One region of the Massilimicrobiota sp. An142 genome, then DNA from elsewhere that is predicted to be linked to it. Evidence: a T-box and tRNA genes for the amino acid it is inferred to sense, from the RefSeq annotation. Region 1 holds a T-box; the other holds one or more tRNA genes.
The links. A T-box is a leader RNA that pairs with one kind of tRNA and senses whether it is charged. The one in region 1 lies ahead of ileS (isoleucine--tRNA ligase), so its partner is inferred to be a tRNA-Ile.
Positions count from the first base shown of each region.

Region 2: it has a tRNA-Ile gene. The T-box ahead of ileS (isoleucine--tRNA ligase) is inferred to sense a tRNA for this amino acid. The anticodon was not compared.

Region 1 is NZ_NFLD01000031.1:2,150-12,642, forward strand. It holds gene B5E87_RS11750 (type I phosphomannose isomerase catalytic subunit) at 1-256, opposite strand, end outside; gene B5E87_RS11755 (2-thiouracil desulfurase family protein) at 222-716, opposite strand; gene B5E87_RS11760 (HAD family hydrolase) at 700-1,356, opposite strand; gene B5E87_RS11765 (hypothetical protein) at 1,439-1,636, shown strand; gene B5E87_RS11770 (D-alanyl-D-alanine carboxypeptidase family protein) at 1,651-2,877, opposite strand; gene B5E87_RS11775 (DMT family transporter) at 2,874-3,755, opposite strand; gene ileS (isoleucine--tRNA ligase) at 3,804-6,536, opposite strand; T-box leader at 6,573-6,778, opposite strand; gene B5E87_RS11785 (DivIVA domain-containing protein) at 6,750-7,202, opposite strand; gene B5E87_RS11790 (YlmH family RNA-binding protein) at 7,213-7,962, opposite strand; gene B5E87_RS11795 (cell division protein SepF) at 8,010-8,447, opposite strand; gene B5E87_RS11800 (YlmC/YmxH family sporulation protein) at 8,542-8,784, opposite strand; gene B5E87_RS11805 (sigma-70 family RNA polymerase sigma factor) at 8,810-9,592, opposite strand; gene sigK (RNA polymerase sporulation sigma factor SigK) at 9,636-10,328, opposite strand; gene B5E87_RS15465 (sigma-E processing peptidase SpoIIGA) at 10,325-10,493, opposite strand, start outside.
Region 2 is NZ_NFLD01000023.1:25,817-36,309, reverse strand. It holds gene B5E87_RS10185 (aldo/keto reductase) at 1-676, opposite strand, end outside; gene B5E87_RS10180 (aldo/keto reductase) at 673-1,545, opposite strand; gene B5E87_RS10175 (LysR family transcriptional regulator) at 1,653-2,552, shown strand; gene B5E87_RS10170 (DUF885 domain-containing protein) at 2,568-4,343, shown strand; gene B5E87_RS10165 (HD domain-containing protein) at 4,343-4,792, shown strand; gene B5E87_RS10160 (HAD family hydrolase) at 4,789-5,415, shown strand; gene B5E87_RS10155 (MATE family efflux transporter) at 5,416-6,783, shown strand; gene B5E87_RS10150 (N-acetylmuramoyl-L-alanine amidase family protein) at 6,852-7,520, shown strand; tRNA gene B5E87_RS10145 (tRNA-Ile) at 7,596-7,672, shown strand; tRNA gene B5E87_RS10140 (tRNA-Ile) at 7,697-7,773, shown strand; tRNA gene B5E87_RS10135 (tRNA-Ala) at 7,790-7,865, shown strand; gene bsh (choloylglycine hydrolase) at 7,950-8,906, shown strand; gene B5E87_RS10125 (putative ABC transporter permease) at 8,979-9,728, shown strand; gene B5E87_RS10120 (PTS sugar transporter subunit IIC) at 9,715-10,493, shown strand, end outside.

The sequences.
Region 1 (10,493 bases):
TAATTTTAACTAATAATGGGAATTGATCACCATTGACATTTCCAAAAAGTTCACGATGATTTTGCCATAACCAAGAAACAGTTTTTCCTTGATATTCTCCATCACTAATTGTACAATCACCATTTTGGTGTCCAGAAATAGCCCAACACTCACCTGTGCTATCACTTGGGATATCATAACCATAAACATCTCTTAATTTATGGCCACCCCAAATCATTTCTTTAAAAACTGGTTGAATCTTTAAAATATGTCCCATAATCATCTTCCTTTCCTATATATTTTAAGAATTCTTCAATTTGATTTTCATGAAAAAGCTGAATACCACATTTTTGACACATTCTAGCAAAAACACCTTGTCCTTCGATTAATTGATGTTGAAATGATCCATCATAGATACCATCACAACCACAACTTGGACTTCTAAACTTCAACAATGCCACTTGAACATCATTTTTAATAAAGATGTCTAACGCTTTTTGAGCACCCAAAATATATTCAGTAGTCACATCCTGATGATTGATTGTTTCAACTTTAAAGGGTTCCAAAGATTGAATTTCAGCAGGATCTCTTGGAATAGGTAATCCTCCTAAGACCTCTGGACAAACTGGTATAATGGAATGTCTTTTATCCATTTCTATCAAAATATCAAGAGGATGGCTCTTTCCACTATATGTACAATTGACACCTAGCAAACATTGACTAACCCCTATTTTCATTTTGAATAAGCTCCATAATTTCATAAGGATTGTCAACAATATAATCAGCTCCAGCATTTTCCAATTCCTGTCGCCCTCTAAATCCCCAAGTTACACCAATAGAATCTATATCAGCATAATATCCTGTATCAATGTCCACCTGACTATCACCTATAAAAAAACAATCTTTTTTATCAAGTCTCATTTCCATCAATGCCATATAAGTTGATTGAGGATCAGGTTTGACAGGATATAAGTCCTGTTGTCCATAGATAGCTTCAAAAGTATCAGGAAATAGATGTTCTACAATCTGAATAGCTAAAGCATGTGGTTTATTTGTTACAACAGCTAATTTTATATTTTGCTTTTTTAAATAAGCAATAAGTTCTTCTATCCCATCATAAGGTATTGTATGATCTAAACAATGTTCGCGATATATTTTTTGGAAATCTTGCAGACAAACATCCAATAAATCTAGATGTTCTGGACCTAAAGCTCTTTCCATCAATTTCTTAACACCATTACCAACAAACATATTATATTGAGAAATATCATGAGTTGGTAAATGATGTAACTTTAAGACTTCATTTGTAGATAATGCTAAATCTGTGATGGAATTAACTAAAGTTCCATCCAAATCAAAAAGACATCCTTTTTTCATATAAACCCCCTTTCACATTATAACAGTATTGAAAAAATAATGAAAGATGTTATAATGATTTTATGTCAAATGGGGTGAATTTATGCAAGATAATCAATCAAGAAAATATACAGACATTTTTACATTTATTGGTTATGTGATTGGATTTTTATGTATTCTTTGGTACTTTATATTTGGAGGAAATCCATTCTTACCAGTAATTGGTGTCATTATTATTTTTATAGGACGTTTTGTTGGATATGGTATTGATCGTATTATTGATTTAAAAGAAAATAAATAAAGTGATAGATTCCCTTATGGTCTATCACTTTTTTTATGTTTTATTTTTTTCATAACTAAAATCAAGCAAGTGATTAATGCTCCTATAATAAAAATGATAACAGCATAATAAGCTATTCTTTCCATCATTGATAGCTCAATATCTTCCGTTAAATGCATATCATATGAATAAAGCAAATAATCATCATTATAGATTGAAACTGTCCCTATCTTTTGACCACTTTTCATAGGTGCTACTAAAAAAGTCGATGTATCTACTTGATAAGATAAATCTTTCGTCGATATATTATTATCTATAATGATAGATAAAGTTTGTGGAGCTTGATATTCATAGCGAAACTGAAAAGATTGTAAAAGCCAATAATCAGCAATCGTTTCATCTTTTTTATAAAGAACAATTTCATGATAATGATCATGAAGATATTGACAAACTGTAATTGCATCTCTTACATGATTTTGAGTATATTGCCCACTGGCATATGCTGTCACTAAAATAAATTGATGTCCATTAAAAGTCATGGTACTTGCTAAAGTTAATTGCGCTTCATCTGTAAAACCACTTTTTGCACCATCAATTTGTGATATATCCAAACCATAACTCATATAACCTCTTTGTAAAGATGAAGACCACGTATGATTTTTCATTGAACTGGTATATGTTCGTGCATTAAAAACATCTTCAAACGTTTGATTTTGCAAAGCATGATGCAAAATCATTGCCATATCATAAACGGTTGTATAATGCTCATTATGATGTAATCCTGTTACATTCATAAAATGAGAATTCTTTAGATTTAATTGTTCTACCAACTGATTCATAGCCATAACCATCCCATCAGTAGAACCATATGTTAAACGTGCTAAGGCATTGCAAGCATCTGCACCAGATGGTAATAATGCACCATAAAGCAAATCCTCATATGTTACCAGTTCTCCAGCGTAAAATCCAGCTATTGTGGCTCCAGCCTCAAACAGTCCATCCAAATCCGCTTGTGTGATACGTACCTTTTCATGTATATCAGTTATTTTATCTAATGCTAAACTCACTGTTAAAATTTTTGTCATACTTGCCGGATAGATTTTATCCTGACTTTTTTGATCTAAGTAAACCATTTGAGTTTCCTGATCATAAAGATAGGCATATTTTGAGTGTAAAGAAACTTGAAAATTTTCACTTGCATGGATTGGAACGATTCCAAGACATACAATCATTGTAATTATACAAGTTATTATCTTTTTCATTTTATTTCTCCTCTTTTTAAAAAAGATAGCTTGGTTTCTGAAATGACAATAGCAATAAATATTAAAATAAATCCTAATAAGATTTTAAATGTAAGAATTTCACCATAAAAAGCAATTGAAAATGCGACTCCAAATACAGATTCCAAAGATAAAATCAATGAAGCATTACATTCACTTGTATATTTCTGTCCCGTTGTCTGACAAAACATTGTTAATGCAGTAGCAAATACAACAAGATAAAGAATCTGCAAATAAATAGATGGCTGTATTTGCGTTATAATAGATAAATCTTCAGTTAATAAGGCAAAAACAAATGAAATCATGGCACCACCCATAAACTGTAATGATGTGAAAGCTCCTCCATCAATTCCTTTAGAAAATTTTTTGATCAGTAAAATATGACAGGCATATAAAAAACCACCACATAATGTGAGAAAATCACCTATATTCATAGTTAAATGTTCATCTAAAGATACACAGCCAATCCCTAAAACACAAATAAAAGCTGCAATGAAATTATAAATATCTGGACGTTTATGATAAAACAGCCATACCAAAAAAGGAACAATAGCACAATAAACAGCTGTTAAAAAAGCATTTTTACCAGGTGTTGTATAGTTCAATCCCCATGTCTGTACATAATAAGCTGCAAACAAACAGCATCCCGTTAACAAACCACCTTTGATTTGCTGAAAATTGAGTTTTTTTATTTTTTTGATAAATATAAGTGATAATAAAATAGCTGCCAATGAAAATCTAAAAAACAACAAGACTGCCGGTGTTAAAAAATCAACAGCGCTTTTCATAACAATGAAAGAACTTCCCCAAATCAAAGCAGCTATAAGCAACAATAAACTTCCTTGAAATTTTTTTTCCATTTCAATCCCCTTTCAAAAATAAATGGTACGTATCGTACCATTTATTATTTATCCATGGATGACATCATGACAACGAGGACATAATTCGCCTTCCATTTCTGATTCTTCAAAATAATTCCAACATCTTGGACATTGAACACCATTAAATTTTTCACTATGAATATAAGCTGTATCATATTCTTCAAGATCTGTAGAATCATTGACTAACTGAACTTTAGCGACAATAAACAACTGTTTTAAGACATCTGCTAATTTGTCCATATCTTGATATGAATCTTTTAAGCAAATAGTCACTTTTGCTTCCATATTAGATTTAATTTCTTTAGCATTTCTTAATTCTTCTAAAGATTTTAAGACATCTTTTCTTAATAATAAGAAACGATCATAATATTCTTTAATTACTTCTTCATTGTCTACTGGAAGCAATTCAGGTTTTGCTTCTAAGAAAATAGATTCAGCTTTATTTTCATCACAATGGAAATGATCATGTAATTCTTCACTTGTAAAGACAAGAATTGGTGATAATAATTTCATCATTGTTTTTGCATAATAATATAACACTGTTTGAACCTGTCTTCTTCTTAAGCTATCAGCTTTTTCAATATAAAGAATATCTTTTGTAAAGTCCATATAGAAAGCACTTAAAGTGTTTGTAAAGCAATTTAAAATTAATTGATTTGCTTCAGCAAAATCATATTGATTAAAGGCTTCTTCATAACCTTTCATTAACTGATTTAATTCAACAAGCATGTATTGATCAACACCTTCAAGTTTTGAGATTTCAATCAAATCACTTGCTTTAAAATCAGAAAGATTCCCTAAAACAAAACGCATTGTGTTTCTAATCTTACGATAATTTTCAGCAACTTGCTTCATAATATCATTAGAAATACGAACATCAGATTGATATGCAACTGAAGTTGCCCATAATCTTAAGATATCTGCACCATATTGATTGACAAGTTTAATTGGATCAACTGTATTTCCTAATGATTTAGACATTTTATTTCCTTTACCATCTAAAACAAAGCCATGTGATAATACTGTCTTATAAGGCGCTTTATCATAAACTGCTGTTCCAATAATCAATGATGAGTTGAACCATCCACGATACTGATCACTACCTTCAAAGTATAAATCAACTGGATAACGATATCCTCTTTCTCTCATGCATCCTGTATGAGAAGATCCTGAATCAAACCATACATCCATGATATCTTTTTCTTTTTTAAAGATACCATTTGGTGAATGTTCATTTGTATATCCTTCAGGTAACAAGAATTTTTCATCTTTTTCAAACCAAATATTAGAACCATACTGTCTAAATAAATCAGAAATATGTTTGAAAACTTCTTCTTCCATAATTGGTGTCCCATCTTCACAATAAATAATAGGAATTGGCACTCCCCAGCTTCTTTGACGAGAAATACACCAGTCACCACGATCTTTAATCATGTTGTAGATTCTAATATGACCCCATTCATTTAACCATTCAACATGATCAATTTCATCTAATAATTTTTCTCTAATCTTATCAATTGAACAGAACCATTGGTCAGTTGCTCTAAAGATAATTGGTTTTTTTGTACGCCAGTCATGAGGATAACTATGTGTAATGAATTCAAGCTTTAATAACACTCCTAATTCATCAAGTTTTAAAGTGACTGTTTTATTAGCATCATCAACATATTGACCAGCTAACCATTCACCACAGTCTTCCATCATGCAACCGTGTTCATCAACATTACAATAAATATCTAAACCATATTTTTGACCAACAATAAAGTCATCCATACCAAATCCAGGAGCAGTATGAACACATCCTGTACCAGCTTCAGCAGTAACGTGATCTCCTAAGATAACTAATGATTCACGATCATATAATGGATGTTGACAAGTAATCATTTCTAATTCTTGTCCCTTAAATGTTTTTAAAATCTGTTTTTCTTTTAATTCAAATTTTTCCCATAAAGAATCAACAAGTTCTTCTAAAACAATTAATTTTCCTTTTTCACTTTGAACAAGTGCATACGTATAATCCGCATTTAAACAAATCGCAAGGTTTGCTGGAATTGTCCAAGGTGTTGTTGTCCAAATCACAAAACTTGTATCTGTATCTAAAATACCTTTTCCATCTTTAACCTGGAATTTCACAAAAATAGTTGGACTTTTCACATCATGATATTCAACTTCAGCTTCTGCTAAAGCTGATTCACTTGATGGTGACCAATAGACTGGTTTTAATCCTTTATAAATTAAACCATCCATCGCCATCTTTGCGAAAACATCAATTTGATTGGCTTCAAATTCTGGTAATAATGTTAAATATGGGTGGTCATAATCAGCAAATGTTCCAACACGGATACATTGTTCTTTTTGAATTTCAACTTGTTTTAATGCATATCCATAACATTTTTTTCTAAATTCTGCTGTACTTAATTCTTTACGATTGACACCTAATTTTTGAATAGCATTTTCAATTGGTAAACCATGTGTATCCCATCCAGGAATATATGGTGTATACAATCCCTGCATGTTTTTATAACGACAAATCACATCTTTAATAATTTTGTTTAACATATGTCCAGTATGCATATTTCCATTTGCATATGGTGGACCATCATGGAAAACAAAATCATCATGTCCTTGATTTTGTTCAATGACTTTTTCATACATATGCGTTTCTTGCCATCTTTGAACGTAACCTGGCTCCTTTTTAGGAAGATTTCCACGCATTTCAAAATCTGTTTTAGGCATTAATAATGTGTCTTTGTAATTCATTGTATTCCTTCCTTTCTCAAATAAAAAAACGTCCTGTTAAAGGACGTGATGACGCGGTACCACCTTTATTCATATCTTAAAGATATGCTCTCTATATCTTAACGCGATGAACGTCTTATCCTACTTGATTTCAGATAAGCTACTCTTAGGCTGATTCATTATAAGTTCCCCTTATTTGCTTTTCACCAACTGCAAACTCTCTGTAAGTTTTCCTTATAAACTGTCCTTGTCATTGTATTTGTTTTCTTGTTCTTCTTTAATTAAACTGAAAATTTCAGATTTGTCAATAGTTTCTAGCATTTCTTCGCTCATTTTTACAACATTTGCTCTAAAATCAATAGCTTCCTGTTTAAACGTATCCATATCTTTTGACAAACCACGCACATATTCCATTGATTCTTTAAGAATCATATTGGCATTTCTTTTGGCTTTTTCAATCAATTCACTTGCTTCTTTTAAAGCCAAACGCGCAATTTCTTCGTTAGTTTTCTCATGTACAGATATTTGTTTTGTAAGTAAAGTGTTTTGTTCTTTTAATTCAGTCATTTCTTCTTCCATTGACTGAATCCTTTCCTTTTGTTTTTCAATTTCCTGTTTTAATTCACCAATACGATCATTGACTTCAGCAATGTTATAACCACGAAATTGCTTATCAAATTGTTCCAATCCTTCCACCTCACTTATAAAAGTATCCACTTACAACATAATTTCCCTGTCTTGTTTGCTTATTTTCATCCACAATTTTAACACGTCCATGATGTTTGAAAGATACCATATCACTATTATGACACAAATAACTCACTTCTTCAACAATTTTATAATTGACTTTGACATGCCCATTACGAATAGCTTCACTAGCTAAAGCACGTGGTACTTTAAACATCGTTGATACCACTTTATCCAAACGCATACTCGATAAAATAAAAGAACGAGATGTATAGTCATGTACAATTTCAATATCTTCATGACATTCTTGAAGCTTTATTTTTGATTTTTTTATTTGTTTTAATGTTTGGATAATATAAGGATAAGTTTGTTTTGTACAAGCAAAAAAACAACGCTCTCCATCAAAAATATCACCAACACACTCCCTTTTTATACCCAAATTCATTAAAGCTCCTAAAATATCCTTGTGCTGAATGCGTCCAAATTGCCGGCGATATATGACTTCAACCAATTGAATTTCAAAGTCAGACTTTTCAATTTCATAAAAATCTGGACAAATAATCATACGCTGATTTTCAGCATTTGTAAAACCACCATAACTTAAGACTTTCAGTTCTTTACCGATAACACTTCTTACTATCTCCTGTTCATGAGGATTATAAAAAGGTGTTAATACCATTCTTTGATGATGCAGTGCCTGAAATTGATAGTCTAAAATTTTCTTAACAAAAACTTCGTCGCCTTTAAAATGTTCTAACATCATTCAAAAAGAAAGTATTAGCAAGTTTTTCACTTACTAATACTTGTTTATTCATCAGTTTCAGAATCATCCATTGTAATATTGCCAGAAACGCCAATATTCTTAGGAGTACATAAGAAAATTTTAGGTCCGATTTGTTGAATATCTCCTTCAATTGCAAAAATAACACCACTTAAGAAATCAATAACACGTTTAGACTGTTCTTTCTGTAAACGATGCAAATTGACAACTGCAGCTCTTTTTTGTTTTAAATACGTTGCAATTTCTTGAGTTTCACTATATGCACGTGGTTCAAATAAAATCAAATGACTATCTTTATTTGCACTTAATGCTTTCATAGCATCAGTTGTTTTTGTAGATTTTGCTTTTTCAAATAAACTTGTTGATTTTACACTTTCTTCTTCAGTATCTATTTCTTCATTTTCATAAACGTCATCATCATCTTCTTCAAAAAACCATTTTTTTACTTTTTCTCCGTATCCCATGAGGTAACCTCCTTACAATCTTTATATAATTATACCATATAATGTGTATGAAAAAAAGAGGAAAATACGGGAAATATCACCTTCTTCATCCCATTTATTGACATTCAACATGTACCAAAATAACATCTTCACCAATGGTAATAATATGTTGAATAGGTATAACCAAAGCTGGTGGTCCTTTAAAAAAACATATGAATTTAAATGCTGAAAAACGTTCAACAATTAAAGCCTGTATACATTGACAACAAGGATCAATTTCCAAATCAACAACATAACCAATCTTACAACCTGATGAGGCATCAATGACATCTTTACTTTGTAAAGTTAAAAAGCGCATTTTATCACCACTTTAATATATGCTTTTATCCTATCATATATTTCTTTAAATGTGATAAAGCCTGTTTTTCAATACGAGAAACTTGTGCTTGAGAAATCATTAAATCTTTAGCAATTTCACTCTGTGTTAAACCTTGAAAATAACGTTCATGAATGATTTGCATTTCTTTTTGATCTAAATGATGCATGGCTTTTTGTAAATCTATTGTCTTTTGAATATCTTCCATATGACTATGGTTATCTGGTATCTGACTTTCTAAATCAATGGGTCCATTGCCATCATTTTGGACTTCCTGTGATAATGATGTCACACTATGAGTAGAAGACAATGCTTCAACTAACGTATATTCATCAACATTTAAACGTTGAGATAATTCTTTTATAGATGCTTCTCGATTATATTTTTTCATATATTCTTCATTAACCAAAAGCGCTTTATAAGCAATATCTCGTAACGATCTTGGTATTCGCATAGGAGAATTTTCTCTTAAATAACGTTTCATCTCACCTTGTATAAGCGGAACAGCATATGTTGAAAAACGAACTTCTAAATTCGTATTAAAATGATCTATGGCCTTCATTAAACCAATTACTCCAACTTGAAATAAATCATCTAAATTATTCACTCTTTGTTGGTATTTTTGAACAAGTGATAAAACAAGTTTTAAATTAGAGAGAACCAATTTTTCTTTTATACAGGAATCATGATTTTGATGATATGTTTTCAATAATTCTATTGTTTGTTGATGAGATAATTTTTCATAATTTTCAATATTTGTTCCATTCAGTTCTACTTTATATTTTGACATGGATTCAACTCCTCATATCAGAGTTTCACCATTTTATTTGACATTATTCATCATCTTTCAATTTATTTCTTAATTTTCTAATAATTTTCTTTTCAAGTCTAGATATATATGATTGTGAAATACCTAATATTTCTGCCACATCCTTTTGTGTTAATTCCTCATGACCAATCAAACCATAACGCATCATAAGAATCTGTTGTTCTCTTGGATTTAAATAATGTAAAGCATGATAAAATTTTTCTTTTTGATCATTATGTTCTATTTCATCTTGTACAATGTCTTTGTCCGTACCAATGATATCAGATAATAATAATTCATTACCATCATAGTCAACATTCAATGGTTCATCTAAAGAGATTTCTTGTCTGAGTTTATTATTTTTTCTTAAGAACATTAAAATTTCATTTTCAATACAACGTGATGCATAAGTTGCTAATTTAATGTTTTTATCCATATTAAAAGTATTCACTGCTTTCACTAATCCAATCGTTCCAATACTAATTAAATCTTCTATACTACCATTTTGCATAGAATCATATTTTTTAGCCACATAGACAACGAGCCTTAAATTATGTTCAATTAATAAATCCTTTGCTTTTTCATCACCATTTTGTAATTTCAATAAAGCTTCTTTTTCTTCTTTACCTTTTAATGGTGCTTTTAAAACATCATGTCTACCAATATAGAAAAGTGATTTTCTTTTTAATACCCATTCCTTCAATAATAATAAGATCATAATAACCCTCCCATTAACTGTTGATTTAAAATGCAATCATACTGATTCGATGATATAATTCCAGCATAAACATCGTGTAATGTTTGATGATGAATTGTAATATCAGGCAATAAAATTAAATCAATTTTTTCCTGCTGACTCGCAGTTTCAATGCAAATATTATCA
Region 2 (10,493 bases), on a different contig from region 1:
AAGAAATCACACCTTCCTGATAAATCCAACGTAAGATAATCTGACCAGCATTTTTATGATATTTGTCAGCTAATTCACAAATAACAGGATTTTCTAATAATTCTTTATTACCATGTCCTAAAGGATACCATGCTTCTAAAAGAATATGATTTTCATCCATCACTTTTCTGAGTTCTCTTTGTTGAACAAATGGATTAAATTCTACCTGATTGACTGCAGGCATGACTTTCATACCATCCTTAAATTGATTCCATAAGTTGACAGTGATATTAGAAATACCAATAGATTTCAATTTTCCTTCTTCATAAGCTTCTTCTAAAGCTTTCCATGCTCCTAAATAATCACCATAGGGCTGATGTAATAAATAAAGATCAATGTAATCTACACCAAGCAGTCTTAATGAATTTTCAATCCCTTTTTTCGCATTTTCATATCCATAATCCTGTAACCATAATTTAGAAGTAATAAAAATATCTTGACGATCAATACCACTATCTTTGATTGCTTTTCCAACATCGCTTTCATTCATATATCCAGCAGCTGTATCAATATGACGATATCCTGCTTTTAAAGCAGCTAATGTGGCATCGTAAGTTGGGCCATCGTTTGGAATCATAAAAACGCCAAAACCGACGGCAGGAATGTGTTGTTTGTTGTTGAGTTCAAATGTTTTCATATGTGTATCTCCTTTGTTGAATTTTCATGAATTTTAAATTTGTTTAAGTTTTTAGCAGTTGAATAACATTGATAATCAATGATTTCACTATGACCAAGATTGAGTTTATTCATTTCTATAAAATCATCCTGATCTAATTGAAAATCCCATATATCCATATTTTCAATCATGCGTTCTTGATGAATTGTTTTCGGAATCGCAATAATTCCTTGTTGGATTTGCCATCTTAATACAATTTGGGCAACTGTTTTATGATGTTTTTTTGCTATTTTTAATAATATTGGATTTTCAAAAATATGTCTTTGACCTTCATTCAATGGACCCCATGCCTGTGTTATACATTGATATTGTTCAAACAGGTGATGAGCTTCTTTTTGTTGAAAGAATGGATGATATTCGATTTGATTAATCATCGGTTTAATAGAACAGTTCATATATAAATCTACAAATCTTTCCGGACTAAAATTACAGACACCCAGTGCTCTGATTTTTCCTTTCATATATAATTCTTCCATGGCTCTATAAGATCCATAGTAATCACCATAAGGTTGATGAATCAGATACAAATCAATATAATCTAAACCTAAATTTTCTAAAGATGTCTGGAAAGCTTTCATTGTCTTTTCATAACCAGTATCTTGAACCCATACCTTGGTTGTGATAAAGAGTTCTTTTCTAGGAATTTGAGATTTTTGTAAAGCTTTACCAATTTCTTTTTCATTCAAATAAGCAGCCGCACTGTCAATAAGACGATAACCACTTTCTAAGGCATGAAGAATACATTTTTCAGTCTGTAAAGGTGGAATCTGAAATGTTCCATAACCTAACATAGGCATCATGACACCATTATTGAGTTTTTGATATTGCATTGACTTCCTCCTTTCACTTGTTATTTTAGAAAAAGAGTTGAAAAAAGTACAATATCAATATTTTATTGTGCTATAATTAAAATGCATAGTGAAATGGAGGTGTATTCATGATTGAATTTTATCAGTTAGAACAGTTATTAACGATTGCGAAAGTGGGAACAATTTCTAAAGCGGCTGAAGTTTTACTTATATCGCAACCAGCTTTAACACGTTCGATTCAACGTCTGGAAGATGAATTAGGTATTCAGCTTTTTGACCGTAAGAAAAATAAAGTTGAATTGAATGCAAATGGGAAATTGGCTGTGGAACTTTTTGAGAAACTTTTAAATGATAAAGAAAAGATTGTGAATACTTTGCAGGCCTATAATCGCAGCCAATACGAAGTGAAAATTGGGTCCTGTGCACCAGCACCAATCTGGGGATTACGTCATGTTTTCAAAAAATTATACCCTGAAATGCAAATTCATGATGTTCTTGATTCTCGAGAAGACATTTTACTGCAAGGATTAAAAAATTATGAATTTTCTATTATTGTTTTTCATCATCCTATTGATGATTCTGATTATGAATGTGTGCCATTATTTGAAGAAAATCTCTTTTTATCTGTACCACCAGCACATCCTTTAGCTTTATTTCCAGAAATATCATTTGATGACTTAAATGGTGAAAGTGTTCTGTTGTTGTCAAAAATAGGATTCTGGAATGAAATCTGTCAAAAAGTCATTCCTCAATCACATTTGTTATTTCAGGAAGATGGGCAGGTTTTCAATGAATTGATTAAGGCATCGGCATTACCTCATTTTAGAAGTGATATTACAATGAAACAGGAAGGAAAATCAGAAAATCGCAAGGCTATTCCTATTAGTGATCCACAGGCACATGTGATGTATTATGGGATTTATAGAAAAACAGATAAAAAAATATTTTCATCACTACTAACAGAAGTTCAAAACTTACATTGGGAAGATGTCAGTCAAGTCACGGAAAGTGTAGATAACAACAAATAAGACATGAGGAAAAATATGAAATATTTAAAAAAGTCAATCCAGTTTTTATTGTCCATAACATTATTCTTTTGCATGGTAGGATGCCAGCAAGATAATGTGACAGTTCAAAAAGAGTTTGATCAATTTTTAAATCAGGAATTTATAGAAACGATGGAAAACGATTATGTGACTTTACATACTTATGTGACTCATCCAGATGATTTTGGAATTGATATGAGTCAGGTAGAAGTTGGACTAGGCATGGGTGCATCTCAAGATGACCAGCAAAAACTCAAACAGGCGTTAAATGATACCTATGAACAATTAATGGGATTTGATTATGATGCTTTAACTGAAGATCAAAAAGATTCTTATGATATTTATAAAACACAATTATCAATTGATCAAAAATTGAGTGATGAAAAATTTGATTATTATGGTTCTTTATTTGCCAGTATGACAGGTTTACATTATCAATATCCAACTTTACTAACTGATTGGGACATACGAAATGAAGAAGATTTAAAAAATATGATTGTCATGGTTAAAGATATTTTACCCTATACGCAAGAAGCTTTAGATTATACAAAAACACAAGCTCAAAAAGGTTTGTTAATGATTGATTTTGATTCAGTGTTAACTTATTGTCAAAGAATTTTAGATCAAAAAGATCATAGTCCTGTTTTACAGGCTGTTTATGAAAATATTGAAAATCTAGATATCACAAAGCAAAAGAAAGAAGATTATAAACAACAAATGGAAGACGCTTTTCAAACGTCTTTCTTTCCAGCTTATCAAGAAATCATAACTACTTTATCTCATCTTAAAGATGGTACCAATAATGAGCAGGGACTCGCTCATTTCAAAGATGGTAAAGAATACTATGCTTTATTATTACAACAAAATAGTGGAACTGATCAAACAGTAGAAGAAGTCAAAAATATGATGGAAGATGCTTTTCATCAGCATATGCAACGTCTGGTTGTATTAGCTATTCAAAATCCTGAGCTTTATGAAGATTATACAAATGGGAATTTCCCTCAAACAAATTTCCAGAGTTACGATGAAATTTTGAAGTTTATTAAACAAAATTTATCGCAAGATTTTCCTGAAGTTGATCAACTGTCATATCAAATTCAAGATGTCAATGAAAATTTAGCTTCTGATTCAGGGGTAACAGCTTATTTTAATATTCCTACATTAGATGGAACACAAGTGAAACAGTTGCGAGTCAATCCTAAAACAAATGATGTCAAGACGATATCAACATATGCGACAGTGGCACATGAAGGGCTAACAGGACACATGTATCAATATGCGTATATGTATGAAAATCAGACAAACAATTTTAGAAAAGCCATTGCCAGCTGTCAGGCATATAGCGAAGGCTATGCGACATATGCACAATATGAATGTTTAAAGTATTTAACAGATAAAATTGATGAAGATGTTTTGCAGTTATATAAAGAAGCAGAATTATTGAATAATAGTTTAACGATTTTGATAGATATTGGTATTCATTATGAAGGATGGAGTCAAAGTGATGTTCTTGATTTTTTAGAAGACAATGGAATGCTTTTAGATGAAGAGTCTTTGTCAGCATTATATAAACAGCTTCAAGCTAATCCAGCAGCATTTGTTCCTTATTATGTTGGATATGAAAAAATAGCACAAATGAAAGAAGAAGCTCAAGAAACGTTAGGGGACAATTTTGATCATAAGTTATTTCATGAAGCGTTATTAGAAACGGGAACAGCGCCATTTGATGTCGTAGAACGTCATATTGATCGCTATGTGGAGAATAGCCAATGATGGACTATCTTATATCACCAGATTTGAGTTTAAAAGAGAATGTTTGCCAGTTTTTTGATACATATCAATGTATTTATACGAAAGAACATAGTCTGAAAGTTGCAAATGAGAGTCTGAAACTTGCTCATAGATTTGGAGTTGATCCTCAAAAATGTTATCAGGCAGCTTTATTACACGACATCAGTGCTGTGATTTCTCACAATCAAATGATGGAAATAGCGTTACAAAATGCCTGGACAATAGGTCCATCCGAAAAAAGTATCCATTCCTGCTGCATCAAAGAGTTTCCTCCTTATTTAGATGTTATTGAAGAAGGAATGAAGATATCATTAGCATATAGTGCTTATTTATTTTTAAAAGAACAGTTACAACATAAACGTATTTTATATCCACATCAGTGGTTAAAAGAAGCTTATGAAGATTTATCAAGAGAGGAAAAAAAGATATGAAAAAGTATAAAGCAGTTATTTATGATATTGATGGAACAGTTTTAAATACATTAAATATGAATATGTATCCATTAATGAGAATTATTAAAGAAGAATTAAATGAAGATTGGAGTTTTGAAGACGTTTTAAAATTTGCGGCTTATCCTGGTATGAAAGTGATGGAAGAATTAAATATAAAAGATAAAGAAAAAACATATGCCAAATGGGTTCAATATGTCAATGAATATGAAGAAGGAGCAACACTTTATGAAGGATTTGAAGAGGTTTTTATAAAACTGGAAGAATCAGGGATTATTCAAGCTGTGGTATCTGCCAAAACAAAGGCTCAATATCAAATTGATATGGTTGAAAAAGGGTTGGATAAATATATGAAAGCTACAATATTAGCAGAAGATACTGATAAACATAAACCAGATCCAACACCTTTATTAGAATGTTTAAAAAGATTACAGCTTCAACCTGATGAAGTGATTTATATTGGTGATGCTCGTTCAGATGAATTGGCTTCTCAAAATGCTCATATAGATTTTGGATATGCCAAATGGGGTAATGTCGCTAAAGAAGAAATGAAAAATGCAACAATTGTTTTAGAAAAACCATTAGATTTATTACAGCTTATATAAATGCAAGATCAAAATAACTTTGCATTAGGAAATGTATCCCAGCATATTTTACATATTGCTGGACCAATGATTGTTGCACAGTTTATCAATATTTTATATAACGTTGTTGATCGTATTTATATTGGAAGATTACCTGATGTAGCCACTCTTGCGATGAGCGGCTTAGGTTTATGTTTGCCATTAATTTCAATTATTATTGCTTTTGCGAATTTATTTGGTATGGGTGGTTCACCACTTTGTTCTATAGCGAGAGGAAGTGGAGATCATGATTTGGCAGAAGAAATTATGGGGAATTCGTTTTCTCTACTGATTCTTTTTTCAGTTTTGATTATGATCATTGGACTGTTGTTTAAAGAACCGTTATTATGGGCTTTTGGAGCCAGTCAGAATACCATTACATATGCAAATGATTATATGAGTATTTATTTATTAGGAACGCCATTTGTTTTGATTGGTTTAGGCATGAATAGTTTTATTAATAGTCAAGGTTTTGCGAAAATAGGCATGATGACAGTTTTGTTAGGTGCTATAACAAATATTATTTTGGATCCTATCTTTATTTTTGTTTTAGCAATGGGAGTCAAAGGCGCAGCGCTTGCAACTGTAATATCACAGTTTGTATCTGCCTTATGGACATTCCAATTTTTAACAGGTCAAAAAACGATATTGAAATTAAAAAAAGAAAGACTGAAATTAAAAATAAAACATGTGAAAAAAATATTTGCTTTAGGGATGGCTGGATTTATGATGGGATTGACAAATTCTGTTGTTACAATTGTTTGTAATGCCACACTTCAGACATATGGTGGAGATTTCTATATTGCGATTATGACAATTATTAATTCTATTAGAGAGGTTGTATCTTTACCAGGACAAGGCTTAGCTAATGCTTCACAGCCAGTGCTTGGCTATAATTATGGAGCTAAACAATATCAAAGAGTTTTAAAAGCTATTCGTTTTACAACAATCACTTGCTTCTTAACGAGTTTTCTTTTATGGCTCAGTATTACTTTGTTTCCTCAATTTTATATTCAGATCTTTAGTCATAATCCAGAAATCATAACACATGGAACGCAAGCTATTCATTTATACTTTTTTGGCTTTTTTATGATGGCTTTTCAAATGACGGGGCAAGCTGTGGCGGTAGGATTAGGAAAGTCTAAACAGGCGGTTTTCTTTTCACTTTTTAGAAAAGTGATAATTGTTGTTCCATTGACTTTGATTTTGCCTATATATATGGGTATTGATGGTGTTTTTATTGCTGAAGCTATCAGTAACTTTATTGGTGGAGGCGCATGTTATTTAACAATGATGTTGACAATTGGAAAAGATTTGAAGAAAAAACGTTTATCTGTCGCTAAAGGTTAATATAAGGAGAAAGACTCTAAGCATAAAGACATTTCTTTTTTCATATAAATAAACGGGTGATGATTCATATGAAAAAAATGATGTCTTTTATTATTCTTTTTGCTTTATGTACATGTTTATATAAACCAGTTATTCATGTTTCATCATCACAATTGTTAAATCAAAGAGTGATAGTTTTGGACCCTGGTCACGGGGGTTTAGACAATGGAGCGAGTATTGCTGGAGTCGATGAAGATGAATTAAATTTGAAAATCAGTTTTGCATTGAAAGAAGAATTGGAATCACGTGGAGCAACGGTTTATATGACAAGAACAGATGACCAGGATATGACAAGAAGAAATTATAACTATTCTAAACAGGATGATATGTATTTAAGAGCGTTAAAGATTGATGAATATCAGCCAGATTTATTTTTAAGTATTCATTTGAATTCTTCAAATTCTAGTGCCTGGGGATCACAAGTTTTTTATTATAAAAAAAGTGAGGATGGGAAAAGATTAGCTGATAGTATTCATAATCAAATGAAAACCTTAACGGGAACAAGGAAAAATATTTCATCAAGTAGTTTTTATATCTTGCGTGCAACACAATCACTGGGAGTATTGATTGAATGTGGCTTTTTATCTAATGCTAATGAAAGAGGACAGTTAAAAAGTCGCAGTTATCATAAAAAGCTGGCGACAGTGATTAGTGATGGAATACAGGGTTACTTTCAGGCTTTATCTGCTCCATTATAAAAATATATCTTAAAAAATAAAAAAAGTATTGACGAAAAAAGAAGCCTATGCTAATATATTAGGGCAGTCGTTAATGGGCCTGTAGCTCAGCTGGTTAGAGCGCACCCCTGATAAGGGTGAGGTCGATGGTTCAAGTCCATTCAGGCCCACCATTAATAACTGTTATATATATACATGGGCCTGTAGCTCAGCTGGTTAGAGCGCACCCCTGATAAGGGTGAGGTCGATGGTTCAAGTCCATTCAGGCCCACCATGTATAATTGAATAATGGGGCTTTAGCTCAGCTGGGAGAGCGCCTGCTTTGCACGCAGGAGGTCAGCGGTTCGATCCCGCTAAGCTCCACCATTATGTATGTAACCTATATATCAATATAGGTTTTTTTGTTATTTGATAGAAATTGGTCTATAATGGTAATGAGGTGATTTTGATATGTGTACAGCATTTCAATTAAATGGGTATTTTGGTAGAAATTTAGATCTGGAAACAACATTTGGTGAACAGGTTGTATTGACACCAAGACATTATTCTTTTCCATTAAAAAATGGAACATTGTTTAAAAATCAATATGCAATGATTGGTATGGCAACAGTCGTGGAAAATTATCCATTATATGCTGAAGCTATGAATGAAAAGGGATTATGCATGGCTGGCTTATATTTTCCAGGGAATGCTCGTTATTTTCCTGAACAGGCCAACAAAACCAATATAACGCCTTATGAACTCATTCCCTATATTTTAGGGCAATATCAAAGCGTACAAGAGGTCAAAAAGGTTATTGATCGTTTTCATCTTTTGGATATTCCATTCCACGAAAAATTGCCTTTAGCACCTTTACATTGGATTATTGCCGATCAAAAAGAGAGTCTGATTCTGGAATCAACAGAATCAGGATTGCAGGTTTATCAAGATGCTTTTCATATTTTAACCAACAATCCACCTTATCCGTATCATCAATGGAATGTCCATAACTATATGCATTTAACATCGTCTTATCCTCAAGATCATTTAACGGACCAATCATTGAAGCCTTATGGAAACGGATTTGGGACAATCGGTATTCCTGGTGATTTTTCACCTGCTTCACGTTTTGTGAAAACATTGTGGTTAAAGGAAAATGCTGTGATGAGTGAAAAAGAAGAAGAGAATGTCAGTCAGATTTTTCATATTTTAGATGCTGTAGCAATGGTCAAAGGTTCAGTGAAAACAGCACAAAATCAGGATGATTATACGGTTTATTCTTGTTGTATGAGTATGAATGAAGGGGCTTATTATTACAAGACATATGAAAATAATCAAATTCATTGTATTCAAATGAAAAATAAAGTTTCTGCTTCACAATTATCCATCTACCCATTAAATAGACAACAAAATATTCAATATCAATGAAACTGCGTAAGCAGTTTTTTTCTTGCTTAATCATAAAAACGAAGTATAATATTTCTAGATAAGGAGTTTATTATGGAAAAATATATTAGTGCTTATATTGTAACTTTTTATATATATGGTTTTGCAGGATGGATTTGGGAATCTTTGATATGTCCAATTATGACGCGTCATAGAATTAAAAATAGTGGCTTTTTAAATGGACCTATTGTTCCAATATATGGTTTTGGAGCCATCACTGTCTCTCTTTTATTTTCTGCTAATGAAAGTTATTTATCTGTTTTTATTGAAGGAGCATTTGTGGCCTGTGTGATTGAATATATAACATCATGGGCTATGGAGAAACTTTATCATAGAAGATGGTGGGATTATTCTGATAAAGCTTTTCATGTTAATGGAAGAGTTTGTTTAGAAGGTTTTTTAGTTTTTGGTGTTTTTAGTGTTGTTGCAGTGAAATTTGTTCAACCTTATTTGTTAGAAAAAATCATGCAACATGGCTTAATTACATTGGTTGTGATAGCAACAATGTTAACGACAATATTTATCATTGATCTTATTTTTACAGTCGTATCATTAACACATTTGGATGAACGTTTAGATGAATTTATGAAGGATATAGAATCATCAATGCAAAAATTGATTGATGATGTTGAACAAAGTAAACACAGTTTTAATGAATTAATGGATTTATGGAAAGAAAATGATATCTCAAGTTATCGTCAATGGATACATGATAAATCTATGAGTGAGCGTCGTATTATGAAAGCTTTCCCTGCATTAATGAATCATCAAAGAAAAGAGGAAAAACAGGATGGCAAGAAATAGACATGAAAATTATATTGTAAGAACATTGAATGGATTGGCATATGGCTATTTTGTGAGTGTTGTCTTTGGTATCATCTTGAAACAGATTGGGACGGCTGTTCATATCAATATGCTTTATCAATGGGGAGTCATGCTTGGTTATTTAATGGGACCTGCCATTGGTATTGCAATGGGCTTATGTATTGATGCTAGAGGGATGAATTTGTTGACGGCATTGCTGGCTGGAACGATCGGTGCCGGAACAATTGTTGTAGATGGCGGTCAGATATCGCTTGCGACGGGGAATCCATTGTTAGCTTATATAGCTGTCATTTTAGCAATTGAAGTAGGGCGTTTGGTACAGGGAAAAACACCTTTTGATATTTGGCTGGTACCAGTTATGTCAATTGGCTGTGCTGGTTTGGTTGTCTGGCTTATAGGACCATTTATGCATCAAATTTCTTTCTGGCTCAATAGTGTAATGAAACAATGTGCAACAATGCCTTCTGTTTTAATGGGAATGCTAGTTGCTTTATTAGCTGGTGTCATCACAACATCACCACTTTCATCTTTACTTTTAACAAGTATAATGGTTGATTTTAATGGTGTTGTTTTAGGAGCTGTACTGGCTGGAGTATGTAGTCAAATGATTGGATTTGCTGTGATGTCAATGAATGATAATCGTTTTGGTGAAGTTTTGGCTATTGGTTTAGGGACAAGTCTTTTACAGTTTAAAAATATTGTCAAACGACCTGTTATATGGATACCACCACTACTTGCCAGTAT